Methanolobus zinderi: one gene and its partner. The protein of the gene in region 2 binds, or shares a complex with, the protein of the main gene of each other region. Links are inferred from orthologs where the notes say so. Each region holds a gene or a part of one and is shown on either strand. Other genes may lie near its edges.

Evidence for each region.
Region 1: the proteins of HWN40_RS12175 (region 2) and psmA are in contact, whole or in part, in a cryo-EM structure (PDB 6HE5), measured with the Archaeoglobus fulgidus proteins. The link is inferred for Methanolobus zinderi from one-to-one orthologs. Residues at the interface, in WP_010879468.1 of Archaeoglobus fulgidus: Asp391, Leu392, Lys393, Gly394, Met396, Phe397, Val398; in WP_010877997.1 of Archaeoglobus fulgidus: Ala30, Arg33, Gly34, Ala35, Asp51, Arg53, Val54, Lys66, Ser79, Gly80, Leu81, Val82, Met166.

The regions. Positions count from the first base shown.
Region 1 is NZ_CP058215.1:1,842,199-1,852,192, forward strand. Bases 4,659-7,466 are described here. They hold psmA (archaeal proteasome endopeptidase complex subunit alpha), read right to left. Parts: upstream 6,559-7,466; coding sequence 5,758-6,558; downstream 4,659-5,757. Other genes in these bases: rrp4 (exosome complex RNA-binding protein Rrp4), read right to left, coding at 4,659-5,022; HWN40_RS09070 (ribosome assembly factor SBDS), read right to left, coding at 5,032-5,724; HWN40_RS09080 (Rpp14/Pop5 family protein), read right to left, coding at 6,627-7,001; rnp3 (ribonuclease P protein component 3), read right to left, coding at 6,998-7,466. Also shown: HWN40_RS09025 (DHH family phosphoesterase), read right to left, coding at 1-679; HWN40_RS09030 (prefoldin subunit beta), read right to left, coding at 741-1,094; HWN40_RS09035 (KEOPS complex subunit Pcc1), read right to left, coding at 1,255-1,497; HWN40_RS09040 (ribosomal biogenesis protein), read right to left, coding at 1,494-1,955; HWN40_RS09045 (DNA-directed RNA polymerase subunit P), read right to left, coding at 1,962-2,099; HWN40_RS09050 (50S ribosomal protein L37ae), read right to left, coding at 2,107-2,421; exosome complex protein Rrp42, read right to left, coding at 2,463-3,236; exosome complex exonuclease Rrp41, read right to left, coding at 3,241-4,197; more of rrp4, read right to left, coding at 4,258-4,658; more of rnp3, read right to left, coding at 7,467-7,738; HWN40_RS09090 (RNA-binding protein), read right to left, coding at 7,731-8,186; HWN40_RS09095 (50S ribosomal protein L15e), read right to left, coding at 8,183-8,773; HWN40_RS09100 (DUF4405 domain-containing protein), read left to right, coding at 8,947-9,249; HWN40_RS09105 (response regulator), read right to left, coding at 9,284-9,994. UniProt on the Methanocaldococcus jannaschii protein: Component of the proteasome core, a large protease complex with broad specificity involved in protein degradation. The M.jannaschii proteasome is able to cleave oligopeptides after Glu, Asp, Tyr, Phe, Trp, slightly after Arg, but not after Ala.
Region 2 is NZ_CP058215.1:2,459,309-2,469,306, forward strand. What follows is about bases 4,332-7,143. They hold HWN40_RS12175 (proteasome-activating nucleotidase), read left to right. Parts: upstream 4,332-4,997; coding sequence 4,998-6,290; downstream 6,291-7,143. Other genes in these bases: proC (pyrroline-5-carboxylate reductase), read right to left, coding at 4,332-4,392; HWN40_RS12170 (multiprotein bridging factor aMBF1), read right to left, coding at 4,434-4,916; HWN40_RS12180 (endonuclease dU), read left to right, coding at 6,410-7,000; glmM (phosphoglucosamine mutase), read right to left, coding at 7,008-7,143. Outside these bases: HWN40_RS12140 (universal stress protein), read right to left, coding at 1-331; HWN40_RS12145 (amidohydrolase family protein), read right to left, coding at 370-1,473; HWN40_RS13675 (hypothetical protein), read left to right, coding at 1,603-1,725; HWN40_RS12150 (DUF167 domain-containing protein), read left to right, coding at 1,811-2,134; HWN40_RS12155 (toprim domain-containing protein), read left to right, coding at 2,558-3,007; HWN40_RS12160 (DUF356 domain-containing protein), read right to left, coding at 3,029-3,406; more of proC, read right to left, coding at 3,577-4,331; more of glmM, read right to left, coding at 7,144-8,351; ATP-dependent sacrificial sulfur transferase LarE, read left to right, coding at 8,457-9,257; HWN40_RS12195 (GNAT family N-acetyltransferase), read left to right, coding at 9,254-9,679; HWN40_RS12200 (DUF531 domain-containing protein), read left to right, coding at 9,699-9,998. UniProt on the Methanocaldococcus jannaschii protein: ATPase which is responsible for recognizing, binding, unfolding and translocation of substrate proteins into the archaeal 20S proteasome core particle.

The DNA of each region.
Region 1 (9,994 bases), 620 kb from region 2 along the record:
CACCACCAAAGGAATTCACATGGGAGTCAACGACCAGCCAGTCGTCAACACGTTCGATATTGGCTCTTGTAGCACATTTTAGCATAGCAATACGCATGGATATGTCCTGGGGTGTCGAGGCCATCATCTCAAGCACCTCCGCATATTCCACTCCGCTTGTCTCTATGATCTCCGATACGGTCCTGAATGTATCGGATGATGCATGCTTGAAATGACCGGTATCCGTGATGATACCTGTAAGAAGACCAAGTGCTGTCCTGCGCATGATAGGGGCACCCATGATGCGTAGTATATCGAATACTATCTCTGCGGTAGAAGTTGCATGCCGATGCAGATAGAATTCAGCATTATCGATAAGTGCTGTAGTAGCATGATGGTCGATAACGCAATATTTACCAAGTTTTATGTCGTTCAATTGTGAACTGGTAGATGTGTCCACTACCAGTGTGATATCGTATTGTGATGGGTCGGGATTCTCCACCACATCTATATTAAGCTTATCAATAAGAAGCGAGGCAACACGGTTACAACCATCCACAAGACCGACTGTTCCTCCAACGGCCTCGGATAGTGCAAATGCGCTGCTCACAGCATCTGGATCGGCATTACGATGACACAAGTAAAGAATATTTGAATAATCCAGAAGTCTATTGTAAAACTCCAGTTCTTCAACCTGCATAGAAACCTCTGATTATCACTATGATCGATAATCCGAGAAAGTCAGCAGTGAGGAAAAGGCTTTATTCTGCCTGATTCCCCATGGCCTGCTCGATTTGTTCCTGAAGTTGAGTAAAACGCTTGGAGATACGCTCTTCCTGCCTTGAGATGGACTGAAGCCTCAGGGTAAGTGTCTCGACTTTTTCCTGCATCTTGGAGACAGTCTCTTCCTTGTTGGCCTTGATCTGCAGCTCGCCTACGGTCCTGTATATAACCGCATCATCAGGAAGCTTTTCCAGCTCTTCCAGTGCACGCTCGGACTCCTTCTGCAGGGACTCCATCTGTGCTTTCTGCATCGCAAGCGATTGTGCCTGCTGCTGGACTTGCTGCAACTGTGCCAGTTGGTTCTGTATCTGTGGGGGTATTTGTGTACTCATTTGGTTTCACCTGGAATACCAATAAACCTGAAGTGATTTTAATGTTTCCATAAGAGACGCGGTGATAAACGCAAACCCGGAGTCAGCTTATGGCAAAACAAAACAAAACAAAACAAAACAAAACAAAACAAAACAAAACAAAACAAAACAAAAAAGAAGTCTAGCTGTTGTCTGCAAGAGCTGACACTTCAAGGGCTACCTGTATAAGTCTCAGCCATGTGTTCAGGGTTGACCTCATGGAAACAAGATCATCGGCTTCGACAGTGAGGTAAAGATAAGAGCCCTCGGGCCTGAGATCGATACTTGACCTGTCGGTGACCTGAGACTCGATCTCAGGAAGCAACGACCTGTATACAGATAATGCGGCATCGGTCTCAAAAACAGATTCGGTGACAAGCTTCAACTGTCATCACCATGGAATATCCTGTGCGATCTGATCTTCAGGGAGAAAAGTACTCTTTCGCCTTCTAAAAAATCTATCTGTTTATCTGATATGATAATCTTCTGAACAGCTGAAGAATCTTCATCCATCTGAAGCAACTCAGATAATACCGGAGCAAGTTCACCCTCCCCTTCCAGAGAAGTCTCTGCGGACCCGGGACTACAGTAGGGTTCATCGGATGTCCATACTGACATGTAAATTGAGAGAACGCAGAAACCATCCGGGTCATATACACTGATACTTCCGGGATTTCCGTGATACTCGCCAATCACCATGAGAGGGCTGGTGTCTGCATGTTCCAGAACCTCGCCCATTCCCATTTTACCGCGATTGAAATAAGCGCAGTTGAAAAAAGATGCCAGTAACTTACACAGGGTACGTGTACTGGCTGAAGGTTTGCGAGAAGAAGTAATTAACATTTACTTCTACTGAGCCTTGACGCGTTTGATTGATGTCGGACGCTCTTTGACAAGTATCCTGTGTCCGCAGTACGGACAGCGAATACCTGTGTACTCATAGTCGATCTCAACATTTCGTTTGCATCTGGTGCATTTGTAATCCATGCTCACCTTACTCTACTTTCTCTGCCTTTTCTGCTTTCTCTGCCTTTTCGGTGGCTTTCCTTACAAAACGTGCAACAGTCTTACCTACACTGGTCTGTGGAAGATAGGTACCGCCTGCAAATGTGTAATCACACTTGCTGCATTTCCAGATACCTGTACCTACTCTGCCGACAGTCGGACGTGCACATCTTGCACACACATGTGGCATGCGCATCTTATATTCAAGATCCGCTACAAGTTTACGGTCCTTTCTACCGTAGCGTACACCAAACCTTCCTGCTGATCTGGATACACGTCCTTTTCTCGTATATTTTTTTGCCATGAATCTAATCTCCTTGAATCAAATGAATTATATTAATACTATCAGTTCTGGAGGTCCGAGAGATGAGCCTCACGTAGCTCGGCTGCCTTCTCACATGCCATTTCCACAGCCTTCAAAAGCTGTTCCTCCGTCAATGCACCGTCACCGCTCTTCTGCATTCCAGAGATCGAACCGTCCTTATTTGAGACCACAGTGATCTTGGTATCACATACCGTCTCTTCATCAAGTTCAGGATCTACCATCAGTGAGCCGCCAATGTTTATCACGGTAACTCCCAGAGGCATGTCCTTGACGGGCATAGCAATGTCTTCGCCCTTTCCTGCACTTTCCGCAGGTATGGTGGTTGTTAACAAAGCTGCTATGGCACCCATGGAGGAAGCATCCTGTATGTTTCCGCCATTATTGAGCACATGGATGTCGATAAAGACCATCCATACTTCTTCTCCCTCCGTAATACACAACTTACTTAAATCAATTGCGCCTGATTCACGGACACCACGATCGGTCACCCTGGCCATCTCAATGGCATTCTCCCTTGGAGGACCTGCCTCAAAATCAGGAGAAGCGATCGGATTGAGTTCGAGACTCGTTATAATGACACCTTCACCGGCTGAATCCGGGAACGGAGTTCCGACCTGCATTTTTACTCCGACGAGTACTTCAGTATCGCCATACTTGACCCATGCGGAGCCCTCGGCTTTATCGATAACATTTGTCTTAACTTCAATATCCCTTACTTCATCAAAAGCACGACCATCGGTACGTTTTCCCTTGAGCATAAGGTTGTAAATATAATCCCTTTTCAACACAGACATTACTTCATTGCTCACGGACCTCACCTCCCTCGGTAGTATCCTCTTCATCGTCTGTCTTCTCTTCAACAGTATCGACGAAATCCTCTTCTACATCCTCCGGCTCTTCTTCGTCATCCACGTCCTCGGATCCTTCATCCTCTTCCGATTCATCGGAAACGTCTTCTTCCCCGGAATCCTCTGTATCACATTTTTCCAATGCTTCAACATCTACATCTTCGTCGATGTCATCGGGTATGTCTATATCAGCATCATCTGAGAACTTGGTCTTTAAAGCCTCTTTCTGCATCTCAAGGATCTGGTAGCAACCTTCCTTACACAGCTTGATAGCTTCCTTGAACTCTTCCTGTGTCAGGTCGCCGTCCATCTGCAAAAGTGTGATCTCCCCGTCCTGGGTAATTGCTATGGGCAGGTCTGCCTCACCATAGTTATCTTCGGGCTTGTTAAGATCGAGGACAAGTTTTCCGTCAACCTTCCCTACCGCACAGGCAGCTACAAGACCTTTCATGGGGATTCCGGCATCTGCCAGGGCAATTGAAGCTGCGTTGATAGCAGCGGTCCTTGTACCGGCATCTGCCTGCAGAACCTCTGCAAAGACATCGATAACAGCACTTGGATAAAGATGTGTCATCACAACAGGTTCGAAGGCTTCACGACTTACCTTTGATATCTCGATACTTCTCCTGCTCGGACCAGGTCTTGCACGGTCCTCTACTGAGAAAGCCGCCATGTTATATCTGTATCTGATCAGTGCAGAATCGGCTTTCTGCAGTCTTCTGGGATGAAGTTCCCTGGGGCCGTAAACTGCTGCAAGTATCTTATTGTTGCCCCATTCCAGATAACAGGAACCGTCAGCACGTGACAGCACTCCTATCTTGATCGTCATCGGTCTTATTTCATCAATTTGCCTGCCGTCCAGGCGTAAACCATTCTCATCAATGAACTTTTCAGGTTTATCATTCATACTAATTCTCCAACTTTCACGCAATCGGCCGCTAACTTTTGCAAAAAGGGTATATCCGGATCAATCGTCCGTTTCATCCAGAAGTGCGTCTACCTTTCTGTAGGTATCTTCAGGAATTTCGCTTTCATCTTCTACTTCTTCGGCCTCAGCAAGGTCTTCCTCAGCATCAACATCTCCCTCATCTCTCAGGAACTGACAGACCCTGTCCGTCAGTCCGCTTGTATGGGACTGCTTCATGATCATGTCTATAGCTTCGGTAAGACGATCCATATCATTTTCTTTTCCGTTGATCCAGATCCTTCCGTTCTGGCCCACGAAGATCTCGCTGTCTGCTTCTTTTTTAAGCATCGAGACCATCGAGCCGCCGTGTCCTATGACCCGGGGGACCTTTGCAGGTACAACTTCGATTATCCTGCCCACTTTAAGAGGCTTCAAGCCCCTCTCACGCATGGAAAGTTCCACCTTCATGGAAGGATTCACATCTTTAACACGTAACAGTGCTGAATCACCAACATCCATTATACCTGGCATTTTGTCGGAGTCAACTCTTTTAGGATACTCGGAGACATGCAGCAGACCATCATAGGGAGAACCGATGTCAAATATCCAGTTTGAAGGAGTTACCTCAATAACAGTACCAATTACAAAATCCTTACTTGAAGGAATGTATTTTCCAGAGAACGGGATCACGGATATCTTGTTTCTTGTATTCTTGACCCCGTATAAAAGAGAATAGACCTTTCCGTCTTTCACATAAGTACCGGAGCCCGAGTCTGCCTTGTTCTCAGACAGGAGCTGGCCCGGAAACACTATTTCTCGTTCCATTATCCATCCTCATAAAAGTTTAGTTTCAACATCCCCTTTGGTCAGGTGGTTCACCAGTCCGTAGAAGTCATTCTGCAGACCCGCAGGCATTCTTACAACCGCAACCCAGGATCCGTCATTCTGCCACTCGTTCTTCACAAGGTTTCCAAACTTGGAGACATCTCCATAGGATTTGGCAGCATATTCCGCAGGTATCTTCACAGCTATATCGACCTCTTCGAACCTGATGGGGATGATAGGACGGATGGCCTTCATAACAATATTGACCTGCTCATCCACGCCCTTGAAAAGATCTATATGGACCTTTGCCTCTTCCATGGCAGCCTCGATCCTTGCCCGTGGATGCGGGGTCTTTGTCTGGGGGTTGATCGCATTCTGTACAATGACGGTTACAACCTGCTTGGTCTTTTCCTCAAGCAGGAACTTTCTCTGCTCGGTTGTAAGCTGGAGTTCACCGTGTTCCAGTATCTGACGGGCGGCCTCAATTACATCGGTAGTATCAAAGGTGTTCTCGATGTCGGATTCGGCTGCATGGTCTCCTTGATGAGCGTCGGTGAAAATAGATTCGACTGCGAGTATATCTTCAATCTTAACATCTTCGCCCCTGTTCAGTGCAAACGCTCCATCGGGATCTACCAATACCTCGAACTGATGTTTACCTTTCTTGAGCCTTGCAATTACTGCCTCATCAAGTGATACCATTTTCTTTCACCCCTTATTCCTGTAATTTATCACTTATTCGTCGGGTCCTTCTTCAGGATTCTCGGAACTCTCTTCCTCTTCTTCCTCTCCTTCTGCGAACTCGTCCTTGAGTTCTTCCTGGATACGGTCTACGTACTTTTCGACCTCTTCCTCGGAGAGCTTTATAAACTGTCTCTGTTCGAGTGTTACAAGTCCTACCTCCAGGGTAGCTGCATTGAGCTTGCCTTCTGTGGACCTGTAAAGTGCCTTCATGCCGAGCATGATCGCATCTTCCATATCCATGTCGTCCTTGTAGTCAGATTCGAAGATCTCCATGAATGAATTTCTGCCTGCACCGATTGCGGTTGCCTTGTACTCAAGCAGTGCACCGCTCGGATCGGTTTCGAAAAGGCGTGGTCTTGAGTCGTCAACACCTGCTATCAGCAGAGCGGTACCATAGGGACGGGCACCACCGTACTGGGTGTAGCTCTGTTTGTGGTCGCATATTTTCTTTGCAAGTACCTCTACGCCTACCTGCTCGTCATAAGAGACCTTATTGATCTGGGCTTCCACCCTTGCCCTGTCAACCAGTGCACGGGCGTCGGCCACAAGACCTGATGTGGCTGCACCTATGTGATCGTCGATCTGGAATATCTTTTCAATGGATTCTGCTTCGATGAGTCTGCTTGTGATCCTTTTATCTACAAGAAGAACTACTCCGTCCTTTGCTTTTACACCCGCTGCAGTTGTACCCCTCTTAACTGCCTCCCTGGCATACTCTACCTGAAAAAGACGCCCATCGGGACTGAAAACAGTAATTGCACGATCATAACCCATTTGTGGTGTCATTTGCATCTTAACTTCATCTCCTGTATTAAAATAGTGAATAGTAATCTGTAGTCTTACTAGCTGAAATATGCATTCTACTCATTTATATGTGACTGTTCTACCGGGTTAAATACATCCACACCCGCTAAATACTTTTTTGTTGCAGCCCGAACGGTGCCCGATATTCCCAGGACATGGAAGAGAACTCTGGTACCCCTGACATCCCTGATGGTTGCAAGAACTGCACGGGTATTGCTCGTCCTTTCAGGTGAGCAGCGAACCACTCCCTTCATGTCTTCAAAGGCGAGCAACCTGATAGCACATTCACTTGCACCCACATCGCCAAGAAGTGAACCGGCGGCCGAGAATATCTCCCTTATCAGGTCATCTCTTTTCACAGGTCCTTCAGCAATGAGCTCGAAAGCCAGATATCTCCTGCCATCACGCAACGTCGGAGGTAATATCTTCATACGATATCATCTCCCCGGGAGCATTCATCCTCGATGTCCGTTCCGATTATCTCGACACCTTCACAGAGATATCCCTCTGGAGGGCGGTTCCCGGAAATGATCGCTTCAGGAATTGTGCTCAGGCCCCGTATCGCTTCCTCACGGGACATCCCGAACAATGCAGCAAGGGCGATGAGTTCCCTGGGTGCACGCATATCATAGACCGATTGAGGACTGCTGGTCAGCAGATAAGGGACATCGTATTTTCGTACAAGTTGCAGATTCTTTCTGAAATTGCTTAACGCATGTACCCTGTTACCTCCCCTCAGCCTGATAAGACTCCCAAGGTCAAAGGCAACAGCTACATTATTATCACTGGCTGCCTTTGCAAGCACGTGATTAAAACCACTTTCCCGGCCCATATTCATATCCGTAAGAATGTCAACCCTTGGATTCTCGATGGCAGCCCGGTTAATACTTTCAATTCCACCACATACCGTAATAAGGTCAACTCTGTCCCGGTACCTGTCAACAATACTGTGGATCTTCGAGGCATTTTTAGGCCTGATCGCCACAGCTGAGAAGATCTCTATATCCTCAGAGTCAAGATCACCTACGGATATCTTAGAATTGGCAGGATAGTTTATGGCAATGCCACTGTATCCCAGATGACCTGCAGTTGCAGCTAGCTCTTCGACCCGGTTGCTGCTCTCTGGAACAAAACTAACATTGAGGTCGTAGTATCCGGATTCAACCAAACAATTCCTCCACAATCCTTCCGGCCTTCTCACGGTTTTTGGGATATGTGGCTATCTTTACACGGATCGCTATGGCATCCGAGGAGGACGTCATCTCAACCTGCCCCTCAAAGGCAGCCTGCTTGTCAAACCTCATGTGAAATACCTGCGCATCATCAAGACGATCCGGCATCTCAGACCTGAGGAGCTCTACATCCTCATCTGACATATTCTGCCTGATAAATCGGGCAAGAGCTTTAGATTCCTGTTTGCGTGAAACCTGTGCACTGAAGATCTTGATGGAATTGCCATAGTGGCCTTCAGCATCAATAATTTCCACGGATTCAGAAAGCTTATCGTCGTCAGCTCTGTCAGTGGAATTCAGTAAAAATAAGTCCAGGGCCTTTCTGACCCTGGCGGGATCTTCAGTCGAATGCGCGATCACACGCAAGCCGATATAATGGATCACTTTCCTTTGTTTTCGTTTGACCTGATACTTGGTCTGGTCTTCTCAGTACCGGTACCGCGTCCCATCATACCTCTGCCCTTGCGGCCTGCACTGGTCTTACCGCGCTGGGCACGGCCTTTGTGAGTACTGTTGCAGATCCAGTTGAGATTCCTGTCGCTCTTGATAACAGGATGGTTTGGGTCTACGAGGATAACTTCGTACCACTTGAGCTTACCGTCCTCTCCTACCCAGTAAGAGTTCAGTACTTCCAGGTTGGGGAACTTTCTTCCTGCACGCTCTTCTGCAATCCTCTGGATGCTCTTGCCTGCAGTTATCTTGTTCTTACCCATGTTGTGTGTACGTCTTCCACGCATGTACCTGGGTCTTCTAAGACCTCCCCTGCGTACCTTTACGCGGGCAACTACTATTCCCTGTTTTGCCTTGTATCCGAGTGAGCGAGCACGGTCAATTCTTGTAGGACGCCTGACCTTTGTGACAGAGCCTTCCTTTCTCCATTCCTGGAGCCTTTCCCATCTGAGCTCGCTGACGTAATTCTCGTCAGGATTCTTCCATGCATCCTTTATGTATGCGTAAAATGATCTGGACAATATATTCACCTTGTTTCATCTTCTTGTTTCACGGTTCAGCTTATATCAAAGCTACATTCCCACGGGACAGATCCCGACAATGAAACAGGACTAGTACCAACCTGATATGATTTAAAGTTTTTTGCCAATTTGAAAACAAAATCATTTTATAAGTAAGACACAATCAGACTGCAATGAATAGAACAAAGGCAAATTATTATGTCGATCTAATCCTCACACTGCTGTTCATTATGGTCCTCATCACAGGCCTTGTTATGTATCTTCTCATACCCGGTGGAGTAAGACATGGCAGATATCAGGAGTATCTTGGACTGACCAAGGCAAGCTGGACACTTACCCATAACCGCTCAGCAATCCTTATGACAGCAATGGTCGGATTACACCTGGCCCTGCACAAAAAATGGATAGTCTGTGCGACACGCAATATCTTAACCAGGAATAATAACAAAAAATGTGAATTAGCAGACCAGGAATGAACCAGGTTTATAAATGCAGTTCAGTTCAGCCAGATCATTCCAGCATACTCAGATCTTCACCTGAACACATCATTCCCGTTACATTACCTTCATCGTCGGTGAGCAGGGAATCATACCAGCGAATCAAAACTTCACTGCCATCCTTGCATTCTGCCTTTACTTCGGAAAAATCCGGAAGGTCAGAGTTACCTCCAACAGCTTTCTTAAGAGAAGCTCTTACTTCAGCCCTCATATCCTCCTGAATAAGCGTATCCACAAAATCCTGACCTATCAGTTCAAACTCCTCATATCCGAAGGTTTCATTACCCTTTTTGTTGATCTGGTTTATCTTCAGGTCAGGATCGATGACAACAGCAATGAATCCCGCTTCTTCAAAATAGCTCATGGCGTCGTTCCTTTCAGCCAGTATCTTGTCCTGAAGATGTTTTATGCGCAGCAGTGACTTCACCCTGGTTACAAGCTCCAGTCTGTTCACGGGCTTACCAAGGAATTCGTCAGCACCGACCTCAATCCCTTTTATACGGTCATCCTTGCCTGATAATGCAGTCACCATGATCACGGGCAGGAACTGGGTCTCAACAGAGGTTTTCAGGATCCTGCAGACCTCATAGCCATTCATGTCAGGCATCATTACATCGAGAAGGACTATATCAGGTTTGTCAGTTTTTACTCTTTCCAGTGCTTCTCTGCCATTATATGCATTGATGACCTCATAATCCGATTTCAGATAGAGTCCCATCAATTC
Region 2 (9,998 bases):
CAAGGTCCATGTTCTGTTCCTCTGCGAACTGGACTATCTCAGGACCAGGGTGTCCTTCAAGGACTACAGATTCAAATGGTACAGACTCTTTTTCCGCCATTTCTCCAACTACACTGGTTGATTCCTTGGCTTCCTGTTCCAGGAGTTCGTACATCATTTCCCACCCCGCATCCATTGGTATCGAAGCAAAAGCAGCCGTGTCAACCACATATCCTGCATACAGTTTTGCCCCACATGTCTTTGCAAGCTCCAGTGCATGCTGGACTGCATTTTTATTTTGCTCGGATCCGTCAGTTGCAATAAAAATCTTCTTGTAGAGATCGCTTTTCATAATCCCTCTCCTATGTGATAATATGTGATAATACGGAATCAAAGGATTACAGATAGTATATCGTCAGGTCTCCCCCTTCGAACGATGCTGCTTACGGGGTTTTTTATTCCTGAGAGATTACTTGAATTTCCATTGAGGATCATCACTTTAGCTCTGTTCCCTTCCATAATAGGACCTATGTTACCAAGTCCTAATACTGCTGCACCCATAAGTGTACACATAATAAATACTTGTCTGTCCTCGAGACCAAAAACTTTAGATAGTAACTCCATTTCAGAGAACATGTTGACCGAGTTGAGCATTACATTGTCAGTTCCCACGGCAACATCAATCCCGGCCTTTAGCATTTCCCTTACAGGTGCCATTCCGACCCCGGTTATGAAATTGGACCGCGGACATACGACAACAGGTATATCCATATCAGCCACTTCTTTCAGGTCAGTATGGTCAGCCTGTGTAAGATGTATAAGAAGATCAGGATCCAGGGAAAGTGCTTTGTCAATATCATCCCTGCCATTTTCCCCTGCATGGATGGCAAAGGTCTTTTGATTGCTTTTTGTAAGCTGCTCTACGGTTCTAAGGATTCGCATATCCATGTCACTGGCTCCACTCATTCCGAGCCCGTCTGCGTCAAGCAGGATGCGCTCGACCTCCTGGCGCAGTTCCTGATTCTCAGTATGAATGTCCCTGGGTCTTGCAAGTATCCTGCTCGTCACCTCTGAGTCCTGAAGAGCCTCCTGAAGTGCAAGAACTCCATCAAGACCACCTTCTCTGAAGTCAGCAAAGGCACAAGTTCCCGTCCGGAGCATATCCGTAATAGAGCGCCTCATGCCTTCCACAAGCTCATCGTGCCCGGTACTTTCGAGTACCCTGTGTTTGAGGCCATGAGGAGGCTGTACCAGTGAACTCAAATCCCTCTCCACATAATAGTCCGCACATTTTCCAAGCGGAGGGTCCTTTACCACCGAGTCACCGATATGAGTATGGGCATTTACAAAACATGGTGCTATGATATTCTCTGACCTTGTCCTCTCTTCAGCAACTTCGGTAATGATACCGTCTTTTATGGCAATATATCCCTGAATAGGTTCCAGTTCAGGGCCGTAAAGGATTGTTCCGTGGACTGTCTGCTCGCTAACCATAGAATCATCTTTTAGCAGTAGATATTCTACCTTACTACTAATATTAGTTATTATACATGCTTTTCATAGCATCGACAGATATATAAACCAATTTCCTCTTTATGGAATTGCGTATTATTAGGTCCTTGCATGAGAAAATGGCAGAGCCTATCCGTGATTGTACAGACAACCTCAATACGCTACATCAGGATAGTGCGACACAAGCCTGTCACGAGGGAAACCGGAAGGGACAGCGGGAATCCCAGAGGATGAACTTCCGGAGTTAGTGCGTCAGGCGACAGCATTATCTCACTTATTCTTTATGTCTAAGTAATCATATACGGTTACGAGCGTTGTTATGTCTTTTGAGGATGCGTTAAAACAGGCTGAGAACGGTGTCATCATCCATGTGGAAGTAACACCGGGATCCAGAAACATATGCATTCCCAGCGGATACAATCCCTGGAGAAAGAGAATAGAGGTCAGGCTCTCGGAAAATGCCCGTAAGGGTAAGGCTAACGAGCAGTTGATCGAGAACATCGCAGCTCTTTTCGACCTGAAACCATCAGACGTTGCGATCAGCAGTGGACATAAAAGCACCAGGAAATCAGTTCTTGTAAAAGGTATTGATATTTCCAGGGTCATTTCCGTTCTCAAAGCCAGCCTTGAGGGAGCCGAATAACTGTTTTTACTACGATTTTTTTATACGATCTATAAAGATACTAATTAAAGAATACTTTCACCCCGCTCGGAGTCCCTTAATATATGCGGGAAGCCATTTTACAGACTGAGGTGAAACAGATGGATGAATATTTTGAAAATCTGGTAGATAGAGCAACTTACTATGAACAGTTCGAAGAATTCGTTCGTTATTACAAGTGATAGTATTCCGGCTTCTGCCGCAAATCCCTCCTGATTCCAAACGGTTTGCTTTCGTTGCGGCAGGGAGCCTACTTTCACTTGTTCTCCGTTTATTTCTTTCTTACCCGTATATAATTAAATCAAAATACGTAGCAACTTTTAAGGCCATTGTTTTTTTATTCTTAACCTGACAGAAATATAGGGATATAAAGTATATCTGAAATCAGAGAAGTTCAGGGAATTCATGTCCAGATATAAAAAAGACCGCAGATCTCTAAAAGCACCATTGCATGTCTATGAAAAAAGACTTGAGAATATCGAAGAGATCATTGATGAGCTTCTGCACCTGCCAGAGGATACAGTGATCATAGTCGAAGGTAAAAGAGATGTCAGAGCACTTAACAGGCTTGGTATAAAAGGACATTTTGAAATGGCAACCCATGGCTCAACTTCAAATCTCTGCGAGGATATTGCAAAAACAGGCAAAAATGTGATAATCCTGACAGACTGGGACCGTCGGGGGAACATGCTCATGTCCGATCTGACAAAGCATTTCCATTCCCTTGGTGTAAACCCCGATGTCAGGATACGTGAACGTCTGATAGCTATTGTCCAGAAAGAAATAAAAGATGTGGAAGGCCTTCCCACCTACGTCCTGAAATTAAGACATATAACAGGATATTCCACACTTTAAGACTAAATTCGTTAAGATCGATCAGAAAGTATCGTTATGATGTGGTTCCCACGTCCTTTCAAATTCAGGATAGAGTTCGGACTTATCCATCAGTTCGGTGTATACATCATGCCTCGGGCTGACTATAACCACATGGGCAGGTGGATGTATCTTCCTAAGCTTGCTTATTGCCGCACCTGCATTGTTGTCAAGTTCAACAAGAGCGGCTGAACTACATTTAGCCCTGAGCGGAACGCCGGCAACGCTTACAAGCAGGTTGTCAGCAAAGTTTGGTTCGATCCGTTTTGGTTTGGAGGCGAACCTCATGTGTCCATAATGTTCAAGGTCATGTAGTGCAACATTTACTTTATCCGGATTATCGCCCCGGATTACGGCAAAAGATTTTACTTCGATCCCCATTTTAATTTTATCCCCCTGTTTTTTTACTTGCTAGTTTATTTCAATCCTTTTTGTTTTTCTACCCTCTCCACGGCAGTATAGAAATACCAGCTTAAATCTTATTAAAACTTTGCGATATAATAAGCTTTTCTATTTTGATTCGTATAAAAATAATAAAAGGTAAATATTAATTAATCCCCAAGTTCCTTAGAACGGTTAGAAGATGCTATAACGGCATTCATAAAAGCAGCCCTCACACCGCTTTCTTCGAGCACATGAACACCCCTTATGGTCGTTCCTCCCGGGGAGGTGACCATATCCTTTAGTTCTCCGGGATGCGTACCGGTCTCAAGTGCAATCTTAGCGGCACCAAGTACGGTCTGTGCCGCAAGTACCAGTGCACTGTTCCTGTCAAGACCTTCAAATACAGCCCCATCGGCCATTGCCTCGATAACAGGAAAAATAAACGCAGGTCCGCTTCCAGAGAGTCCGGTCACTGCGTCCATAAGGTGTTCCGGCACGATCAAAGAGCTACCCACCAGTTCGAAGATCTCCAGTACATCATCAGCATCTTCTACGGATGCGTTTTTACCGGGCGATATTGCAGAAGCTGCTTCGGCTACTGTTGCGGCAATATTGGGCATCACCCGTACAACACGTGTATCCGGCTTGAGCTCTCTCTCAAGTGCTTCCAGTTTGACACCTGCTGCGATAGATACGACCAGTTTGTCAGAGCCGATCTCAGCTCTTATATTATGAAGAATGGATTTCAATATCTGTGGTTTTACGGCAAGGATGATAATATCAGAATTTTGTATTGTATCCAGATTATCCGTTGATACGTTGATTCCGAGATCATCGTGCAGCTCCTTAAGAGATGCTTCGAAAACATCACTTGCATATATGTCAGAAGCAGGAATGATCCCTGAAGCATGGATACCTCTTATTAAAGAACTTCCCATTTTTCCTGTTCCGATAAAACCAATTTTTTTTCCGTCCAAGCCCATTATAACCACTAGATCCTCTTGTCAATAAAAATAAAAATAAATCATTTCCTTTTGATCGTTACTATATCGCCGAGCGTAGTACCTTTGTTCAGGCGCTCTCCACTCCAGTCATCCTGGCTGGTCCTTTCCGTAAGCTTGATGTCCAGTTCCCTTTCCAGCTTTTTACGGACATCCTCTTCCGGTACGATATCTCCCCGTTCAAGCTTTTTGACCAGCGATGACTTCTCTTTTATCTTGTGAGCAAGTTCATCGTGTGTAAGCTGCTTTTTCTCCCTTGCTTCCTTGATGATAGAATCGTAATCAGGCACAAGTTCATCAGTAAAGGTCTCAAAACCTTTTGGTTTAGATTTTTTCCTCCGCTGGGCAGCAGGTGCTGTTGGTGCTATTTTTCGGGATACCGGTGTGCGTTTATCCACGTTTTTACCATATTGTGAACATCTTCCACAGACAGTGAGTTCACTACCGTCTATACTTACTTTAAAAGAAGGCCCCTTAATATCGGTGCCACATATTTCACATTGCATAGATCTCAACTCATACAAGCCAAATCTCGTCTTTACGAAAGGGCTATATACCCTTCGGGCTTAAATAATGTTCGGAGGCATATGAGCGAAACCACTGACAGTGATGTAAATAATCACGAAAGATACGATTTCACAGGCGTTAACAAGGCGGAATTCGGTTATGCCGGTGCAGGAAGCGAAGAGGATTTTTCAAAGTACCTTCTTGACCGCATGAGGCAACTCGAATCGCGCAACAGCATGCTAAAAGAACAATGCGATCAGATGGAATCTGAGAAGCGCTTTGTTGAAAGCCAGAAATTGAAATATGAAAGAGAGGTCAGAAGGCTTCAGTCTGAGATCGACCGTCTGAAGACCGTTCCATTGGTAGTTGCCACTATAATGGATGTGATCAGCAATGATAAGATCCTTGTGAGAAGCTCTACAGGTCCTCAGTTCATGGTCAATGTATCCCAATACATAGACGACGACAGCCTTGTACCCGGTACCAAGGTAGCTTTGAACCAGCAGACCCTGGCAATTGTCGATGTAATTCCTGCTACCGAAGATCCGACAGTCTCCGCAATGGAAGTTGTAGAGGCCCAGGATGTCGATTTCAATGATGTTGGTGGTCTTGACGAGCAGATACAGGAATTGATAGAATCTGTGGAACTGCCGCTCTTAAAGCCGGATTCATTTGCCCGTATAGGTATATCCCCGCCAAAAGGAGTATTACTGTACGGTGAGCCGGGAACCGGTAAGACGCTACTTGCAAAAGCCGTTGCCCACAGGACACAGGCTACCTTTGTAAGAGTAGTGGGTTCCGAATTGATACAGAAATATATCGGAGACGGTGCCAAGCTTGTAAGGGATCTGTTCGACATGGCCAGAAAGAAATCCCCGAGCATATTATTCATAGATGAACTTGATGCCATCGCATCAAGACGTCTGAATGACACAAACGGAGCTGACCGTGAGGTACAGAGAACTCTGATGCAATTGCTTGCAGAGATGGATGGTTTTGACAGCAGGGGAGAGATACGTATCATTGCAGCCACAAACAGGCTGGATGTACTGGATCCTGCAATCCTGAGACCGGGAAGGTTTGACAGGGTAGTTTACGTACCGATGCCTGATGAAGAGGCAAGGGCAAATATCCTGAAGATCCACTCACGCTACATGAACCTTGGAGAGGATGTTGATTTCAAAAAGCTTGCCCGTATGACCGAAACTGCAAGCGGAGCAGACCTGAATGCAATTGCAATGGAAGCAGGTATGCTTGCCGTCAGATTCGACAAGGAATCCATTGGAATGCAAGATTTCCTTGAATCCACCAGGAAAGTCATGTCAAAACTCGAAAGCAAACAGGAAGAATTACCAACAGGAATGTTCGGCTAATTCAGCCTCATTTTTTATTTTACGGGCTTCGATTGATCAGACCAGTAATTATCCTGTATCTGAGTGAAATCTCTGCCAATCGGTAAATTACTTCTGCAATCTTCTGTATAATTGCTTTTGTGAGCAGACGTTTTCATATCAAAGAAGAGATTCGCATACTGGGTATCGATGACTCTGCCCTGATAAGTGAAAAGATACTTGTTGTAGGGGCTTTTTTCAGGGGAGGGCTGTGGATGGACGGTGTAATGAGTTCCTACCTTACAAAGGACGGACTGGATGGTACGGATACTCTGATGGAAATGGTCAAAAGCAGTAAACATTATCCTCAGATCCGCATCATAATGCTGGATGGCATAACATATGGCGGATTCAATACCATAGACATAGTTCAACTATATGAGGAAACCGATATACCTGTAATAGTCCTGATGAGACAGCTTCCTGATTTTGAGATGATAGACAGGGCACTGTCATACCTCCCACATAAAGAAATGCGCAGTGAAATAATCAAAAAGGCAGGAAAAATAGTAAAGGTGAATACAGGAGATGTCAACAACCCGGTCTACATCCAGTGCAGCGGGATAGAAATGAAGGACGCTGCCACAATAGTCCGGATCAGCGCCACAAGAAGTAATATACCTGAGCCTCTGCGTGTGGCTCATCTAATTGCCACAGGGATCATTCTCGGTGAATCAAGAGGAAAAGCCTGAAGCATCATCATGCCTTGCATTCTTCCACAAGCTTTACTCCGTCCTGCATCAATGCTTCTGCTCTGTCCTGTGTCTTCGATTCTGCGAAAATGCGTATGATGGGCTCGGTTCCTGAAGGCCTCACGAGTACCCAGCCGTCACTATACCACACTTTAACCCCGTCAATGGTATCCACCTTATTTTCACTGCCTTCAAAAGACTGTTTCACTTTTTCCATGGTATCTTCAAGATCATCACATTTGATCTTTGTTTTGGAATTATAATATACAGGAACACTTGATGCAAGTTCGGAAAGTTTTTTTCCGTTCGCGATGATTTCCAGGAATTTCGCACAGGCCATGCCACCGTCACGACAGTACTGGTGTTCAGGGAAGATGAGCCCGCCATTGCCTTCACCACCGAACACAGCATCAATTTCCATCATCTTACGGGCAACGTTGATAGAACCCACTGCCGTCCATACAAGATCTACACCTGCATCTTCAGTAATATCCACCATCCTGGAAGAAGAGCTTACAGGCGTTACCACATGACCTTTTTTCCGCTCAAGTACATACTTTGCCATCATCGCAAGCAGCACGTCTTCCGGTATGAAATTGCCCTTTTCATCAATGAAAACCGCACGGTCAGCGTCGCCATCCTGGGCCACTCCCATAACGGCACCTGTTGTTTTCACAAGATCGATCAGCTCCACAAGAACATCAGGAGTTGGCTCGGGATTTCTCCAGGGGAACGTTCCATCCACCTGTGAATTGATAGTAATCACTTCGCAGCCGAGTTTCTGGAGAAGGAAAGGAAGAGTTACAGAGCCCGCTCCGCAACCGGTGTCCATTACCACTTTGAACCTTTTGTCACGAATACTTTTACTGTCAACTGAGTTTATTATTCCGTTAAGGTAGTACTCATTGGCATTGAGATCGGTTCTAAGATCTCCCGTCCTCTCCCATGATACGGCTGAGAATTCCCTGGAATAGTATATTTTCTCAACTTCCTTCTCCCCTTCCCTGGAGAATTCACTACCATCCGCAGCCACAAGTTTTACTCCGTTGTACTCACGGGGGTTATGCGAGGCAGTTATCACGATACCTGCGTCGGCATGATCCTTTACATAATATTGAATAGAAGGCGTGGGGACTATTCCCACATCTATAACTGTCAGTCCTGCAGACAGTGCACCTGCTATAGCAGCAGATTTGAGCATCTCTCCTGAAGCTCTCGTATCCCTGCCTATGGCCACCGTTCCCTTTGAACCCATATAGGTACCAACACTTCTGGCAACATCGATCACAAGCTGAGGATTAATGTATTCGTTTGCTATTCCCCTAACACCATTTGTTCCAAAAAACGCCATTTAAATATCACCCGTGTACAATAATCAGATATTATCTTAGAACTAAGACTTTATGCTATTCTTAATGTGATTATCTTAATAAGGCATTTTCCCATATTCAGTAATATGATGGAAAAAAAGATCACAGAGCTTGAAACTGCGATCAGGGATAAAGAAAGTGCCATTGTAGCCTTTTCGGGAGGAGTTGATAGTGCAACCCTGACATATCTGGCTCACAGGGTACTTGGAGACAGGGCAGTGGCCGTCACCGTCAAATTACACTCATTTCCGGACAGGGAGCTTGAGCATGCCAGAAATGTCGCCCGGGAGATAGGGATCAGACACCATGTCATATTCTTCAATGAACTGGAAATACCTTCAATAGCCAGCAACACTGCCCAAAGATGCTACCATTGCAAGAAAGAGATACTGCATCTGCTTGATGATGTCAGACAGGAATTCGGGTTCAATGTTATCATGGAAGGCAGTAACGCTTCAGACAGGAATGTCTACAGACCGGGAAGAAAAGCCATTCAGGAAAGCTCTGAGCCCGTTTACTCCCCTTATCTTGAACTCGATATTACAAAGGAAGAAATACGTGAGATTGCCAGAAGTGCAGGACTCTCTGTTGCCGGAAGACCTCCATCTCCCTGCCTTGCCTCAAGGTTTCCCTACGGAAATAAATTGACAGAAGATGCGATCAAAAGAGTTGAACTGGCAGAGAATTTCCTCTCGGATCTGGGGTTTGCGGAGCTGAGAGTTAGGGATCATAACGGAATAGCCCGTATCGAACTAAAACCCTTTGATTTCAGGGATATGCTCATGCACAGGAAAAATATCGTTTCTTACTTCAAAGACATTGGTTTTGATTATGTGACACTGGATCTGGAAGGATTCAGAAGTGGCAGTATGGATGAGATATTGTGAACCCGGATATATCCATTCGTGACGCAATGGAAGATGATCTCAAAGCCATAAAGATACTGATGTCAATATATTTCCTTGACATAGAGGAAATACCAGCGGACAATTTTGCAGTTGCAGAACTCGATGGGAGAATAATAGGTGCGTGTGCCCTTGTGTATGATATTTTTCCAGAGATCCATTCAATAGCTGTGCATCCCAGTTACCGTGGAAAAGGAATCGGCAAATCCCTTATACAATACCTATTACCAAGAGTCAGGGATGAGAGTTCTGTTTATGCCAGAACGACATCCCCTGGATTTTTTGAAAAGGCAGGGTTTGTGGAAACGGATCCTTTGAAAAAGACAGAAATATGGGAAGACTGTGCAGAATGCAACAGGTTAAATACATGTAATCAATCTGTCATGTGCCTTAAACTGGAATAAAAAAGAAAACGGTGAAATTATGCTGACCCTTGGAATAGTGAATACATATGATAAAATAAAGGTTCTTGATGCCCATTACAGGGCCATTGCAAGGGCTGCTCCCATATGCCATGCCTTCGGATTCTCTTTGGCTTTGTTTGATTTTCCCTTTAAGATGACAGCCGATGAACTCGTGGACTATGTGGCCGACAAGACCACCATCGGTGAATCCGGAAAATTCCTTCGCCTGCTGCATGAGAACAGGAAGCTCTTTGTATTCGACCTCCCAAAAAAAGGATTCCAGGCCCAGTTTGGCTCAGTTGTGGTCACATCCTCAAAA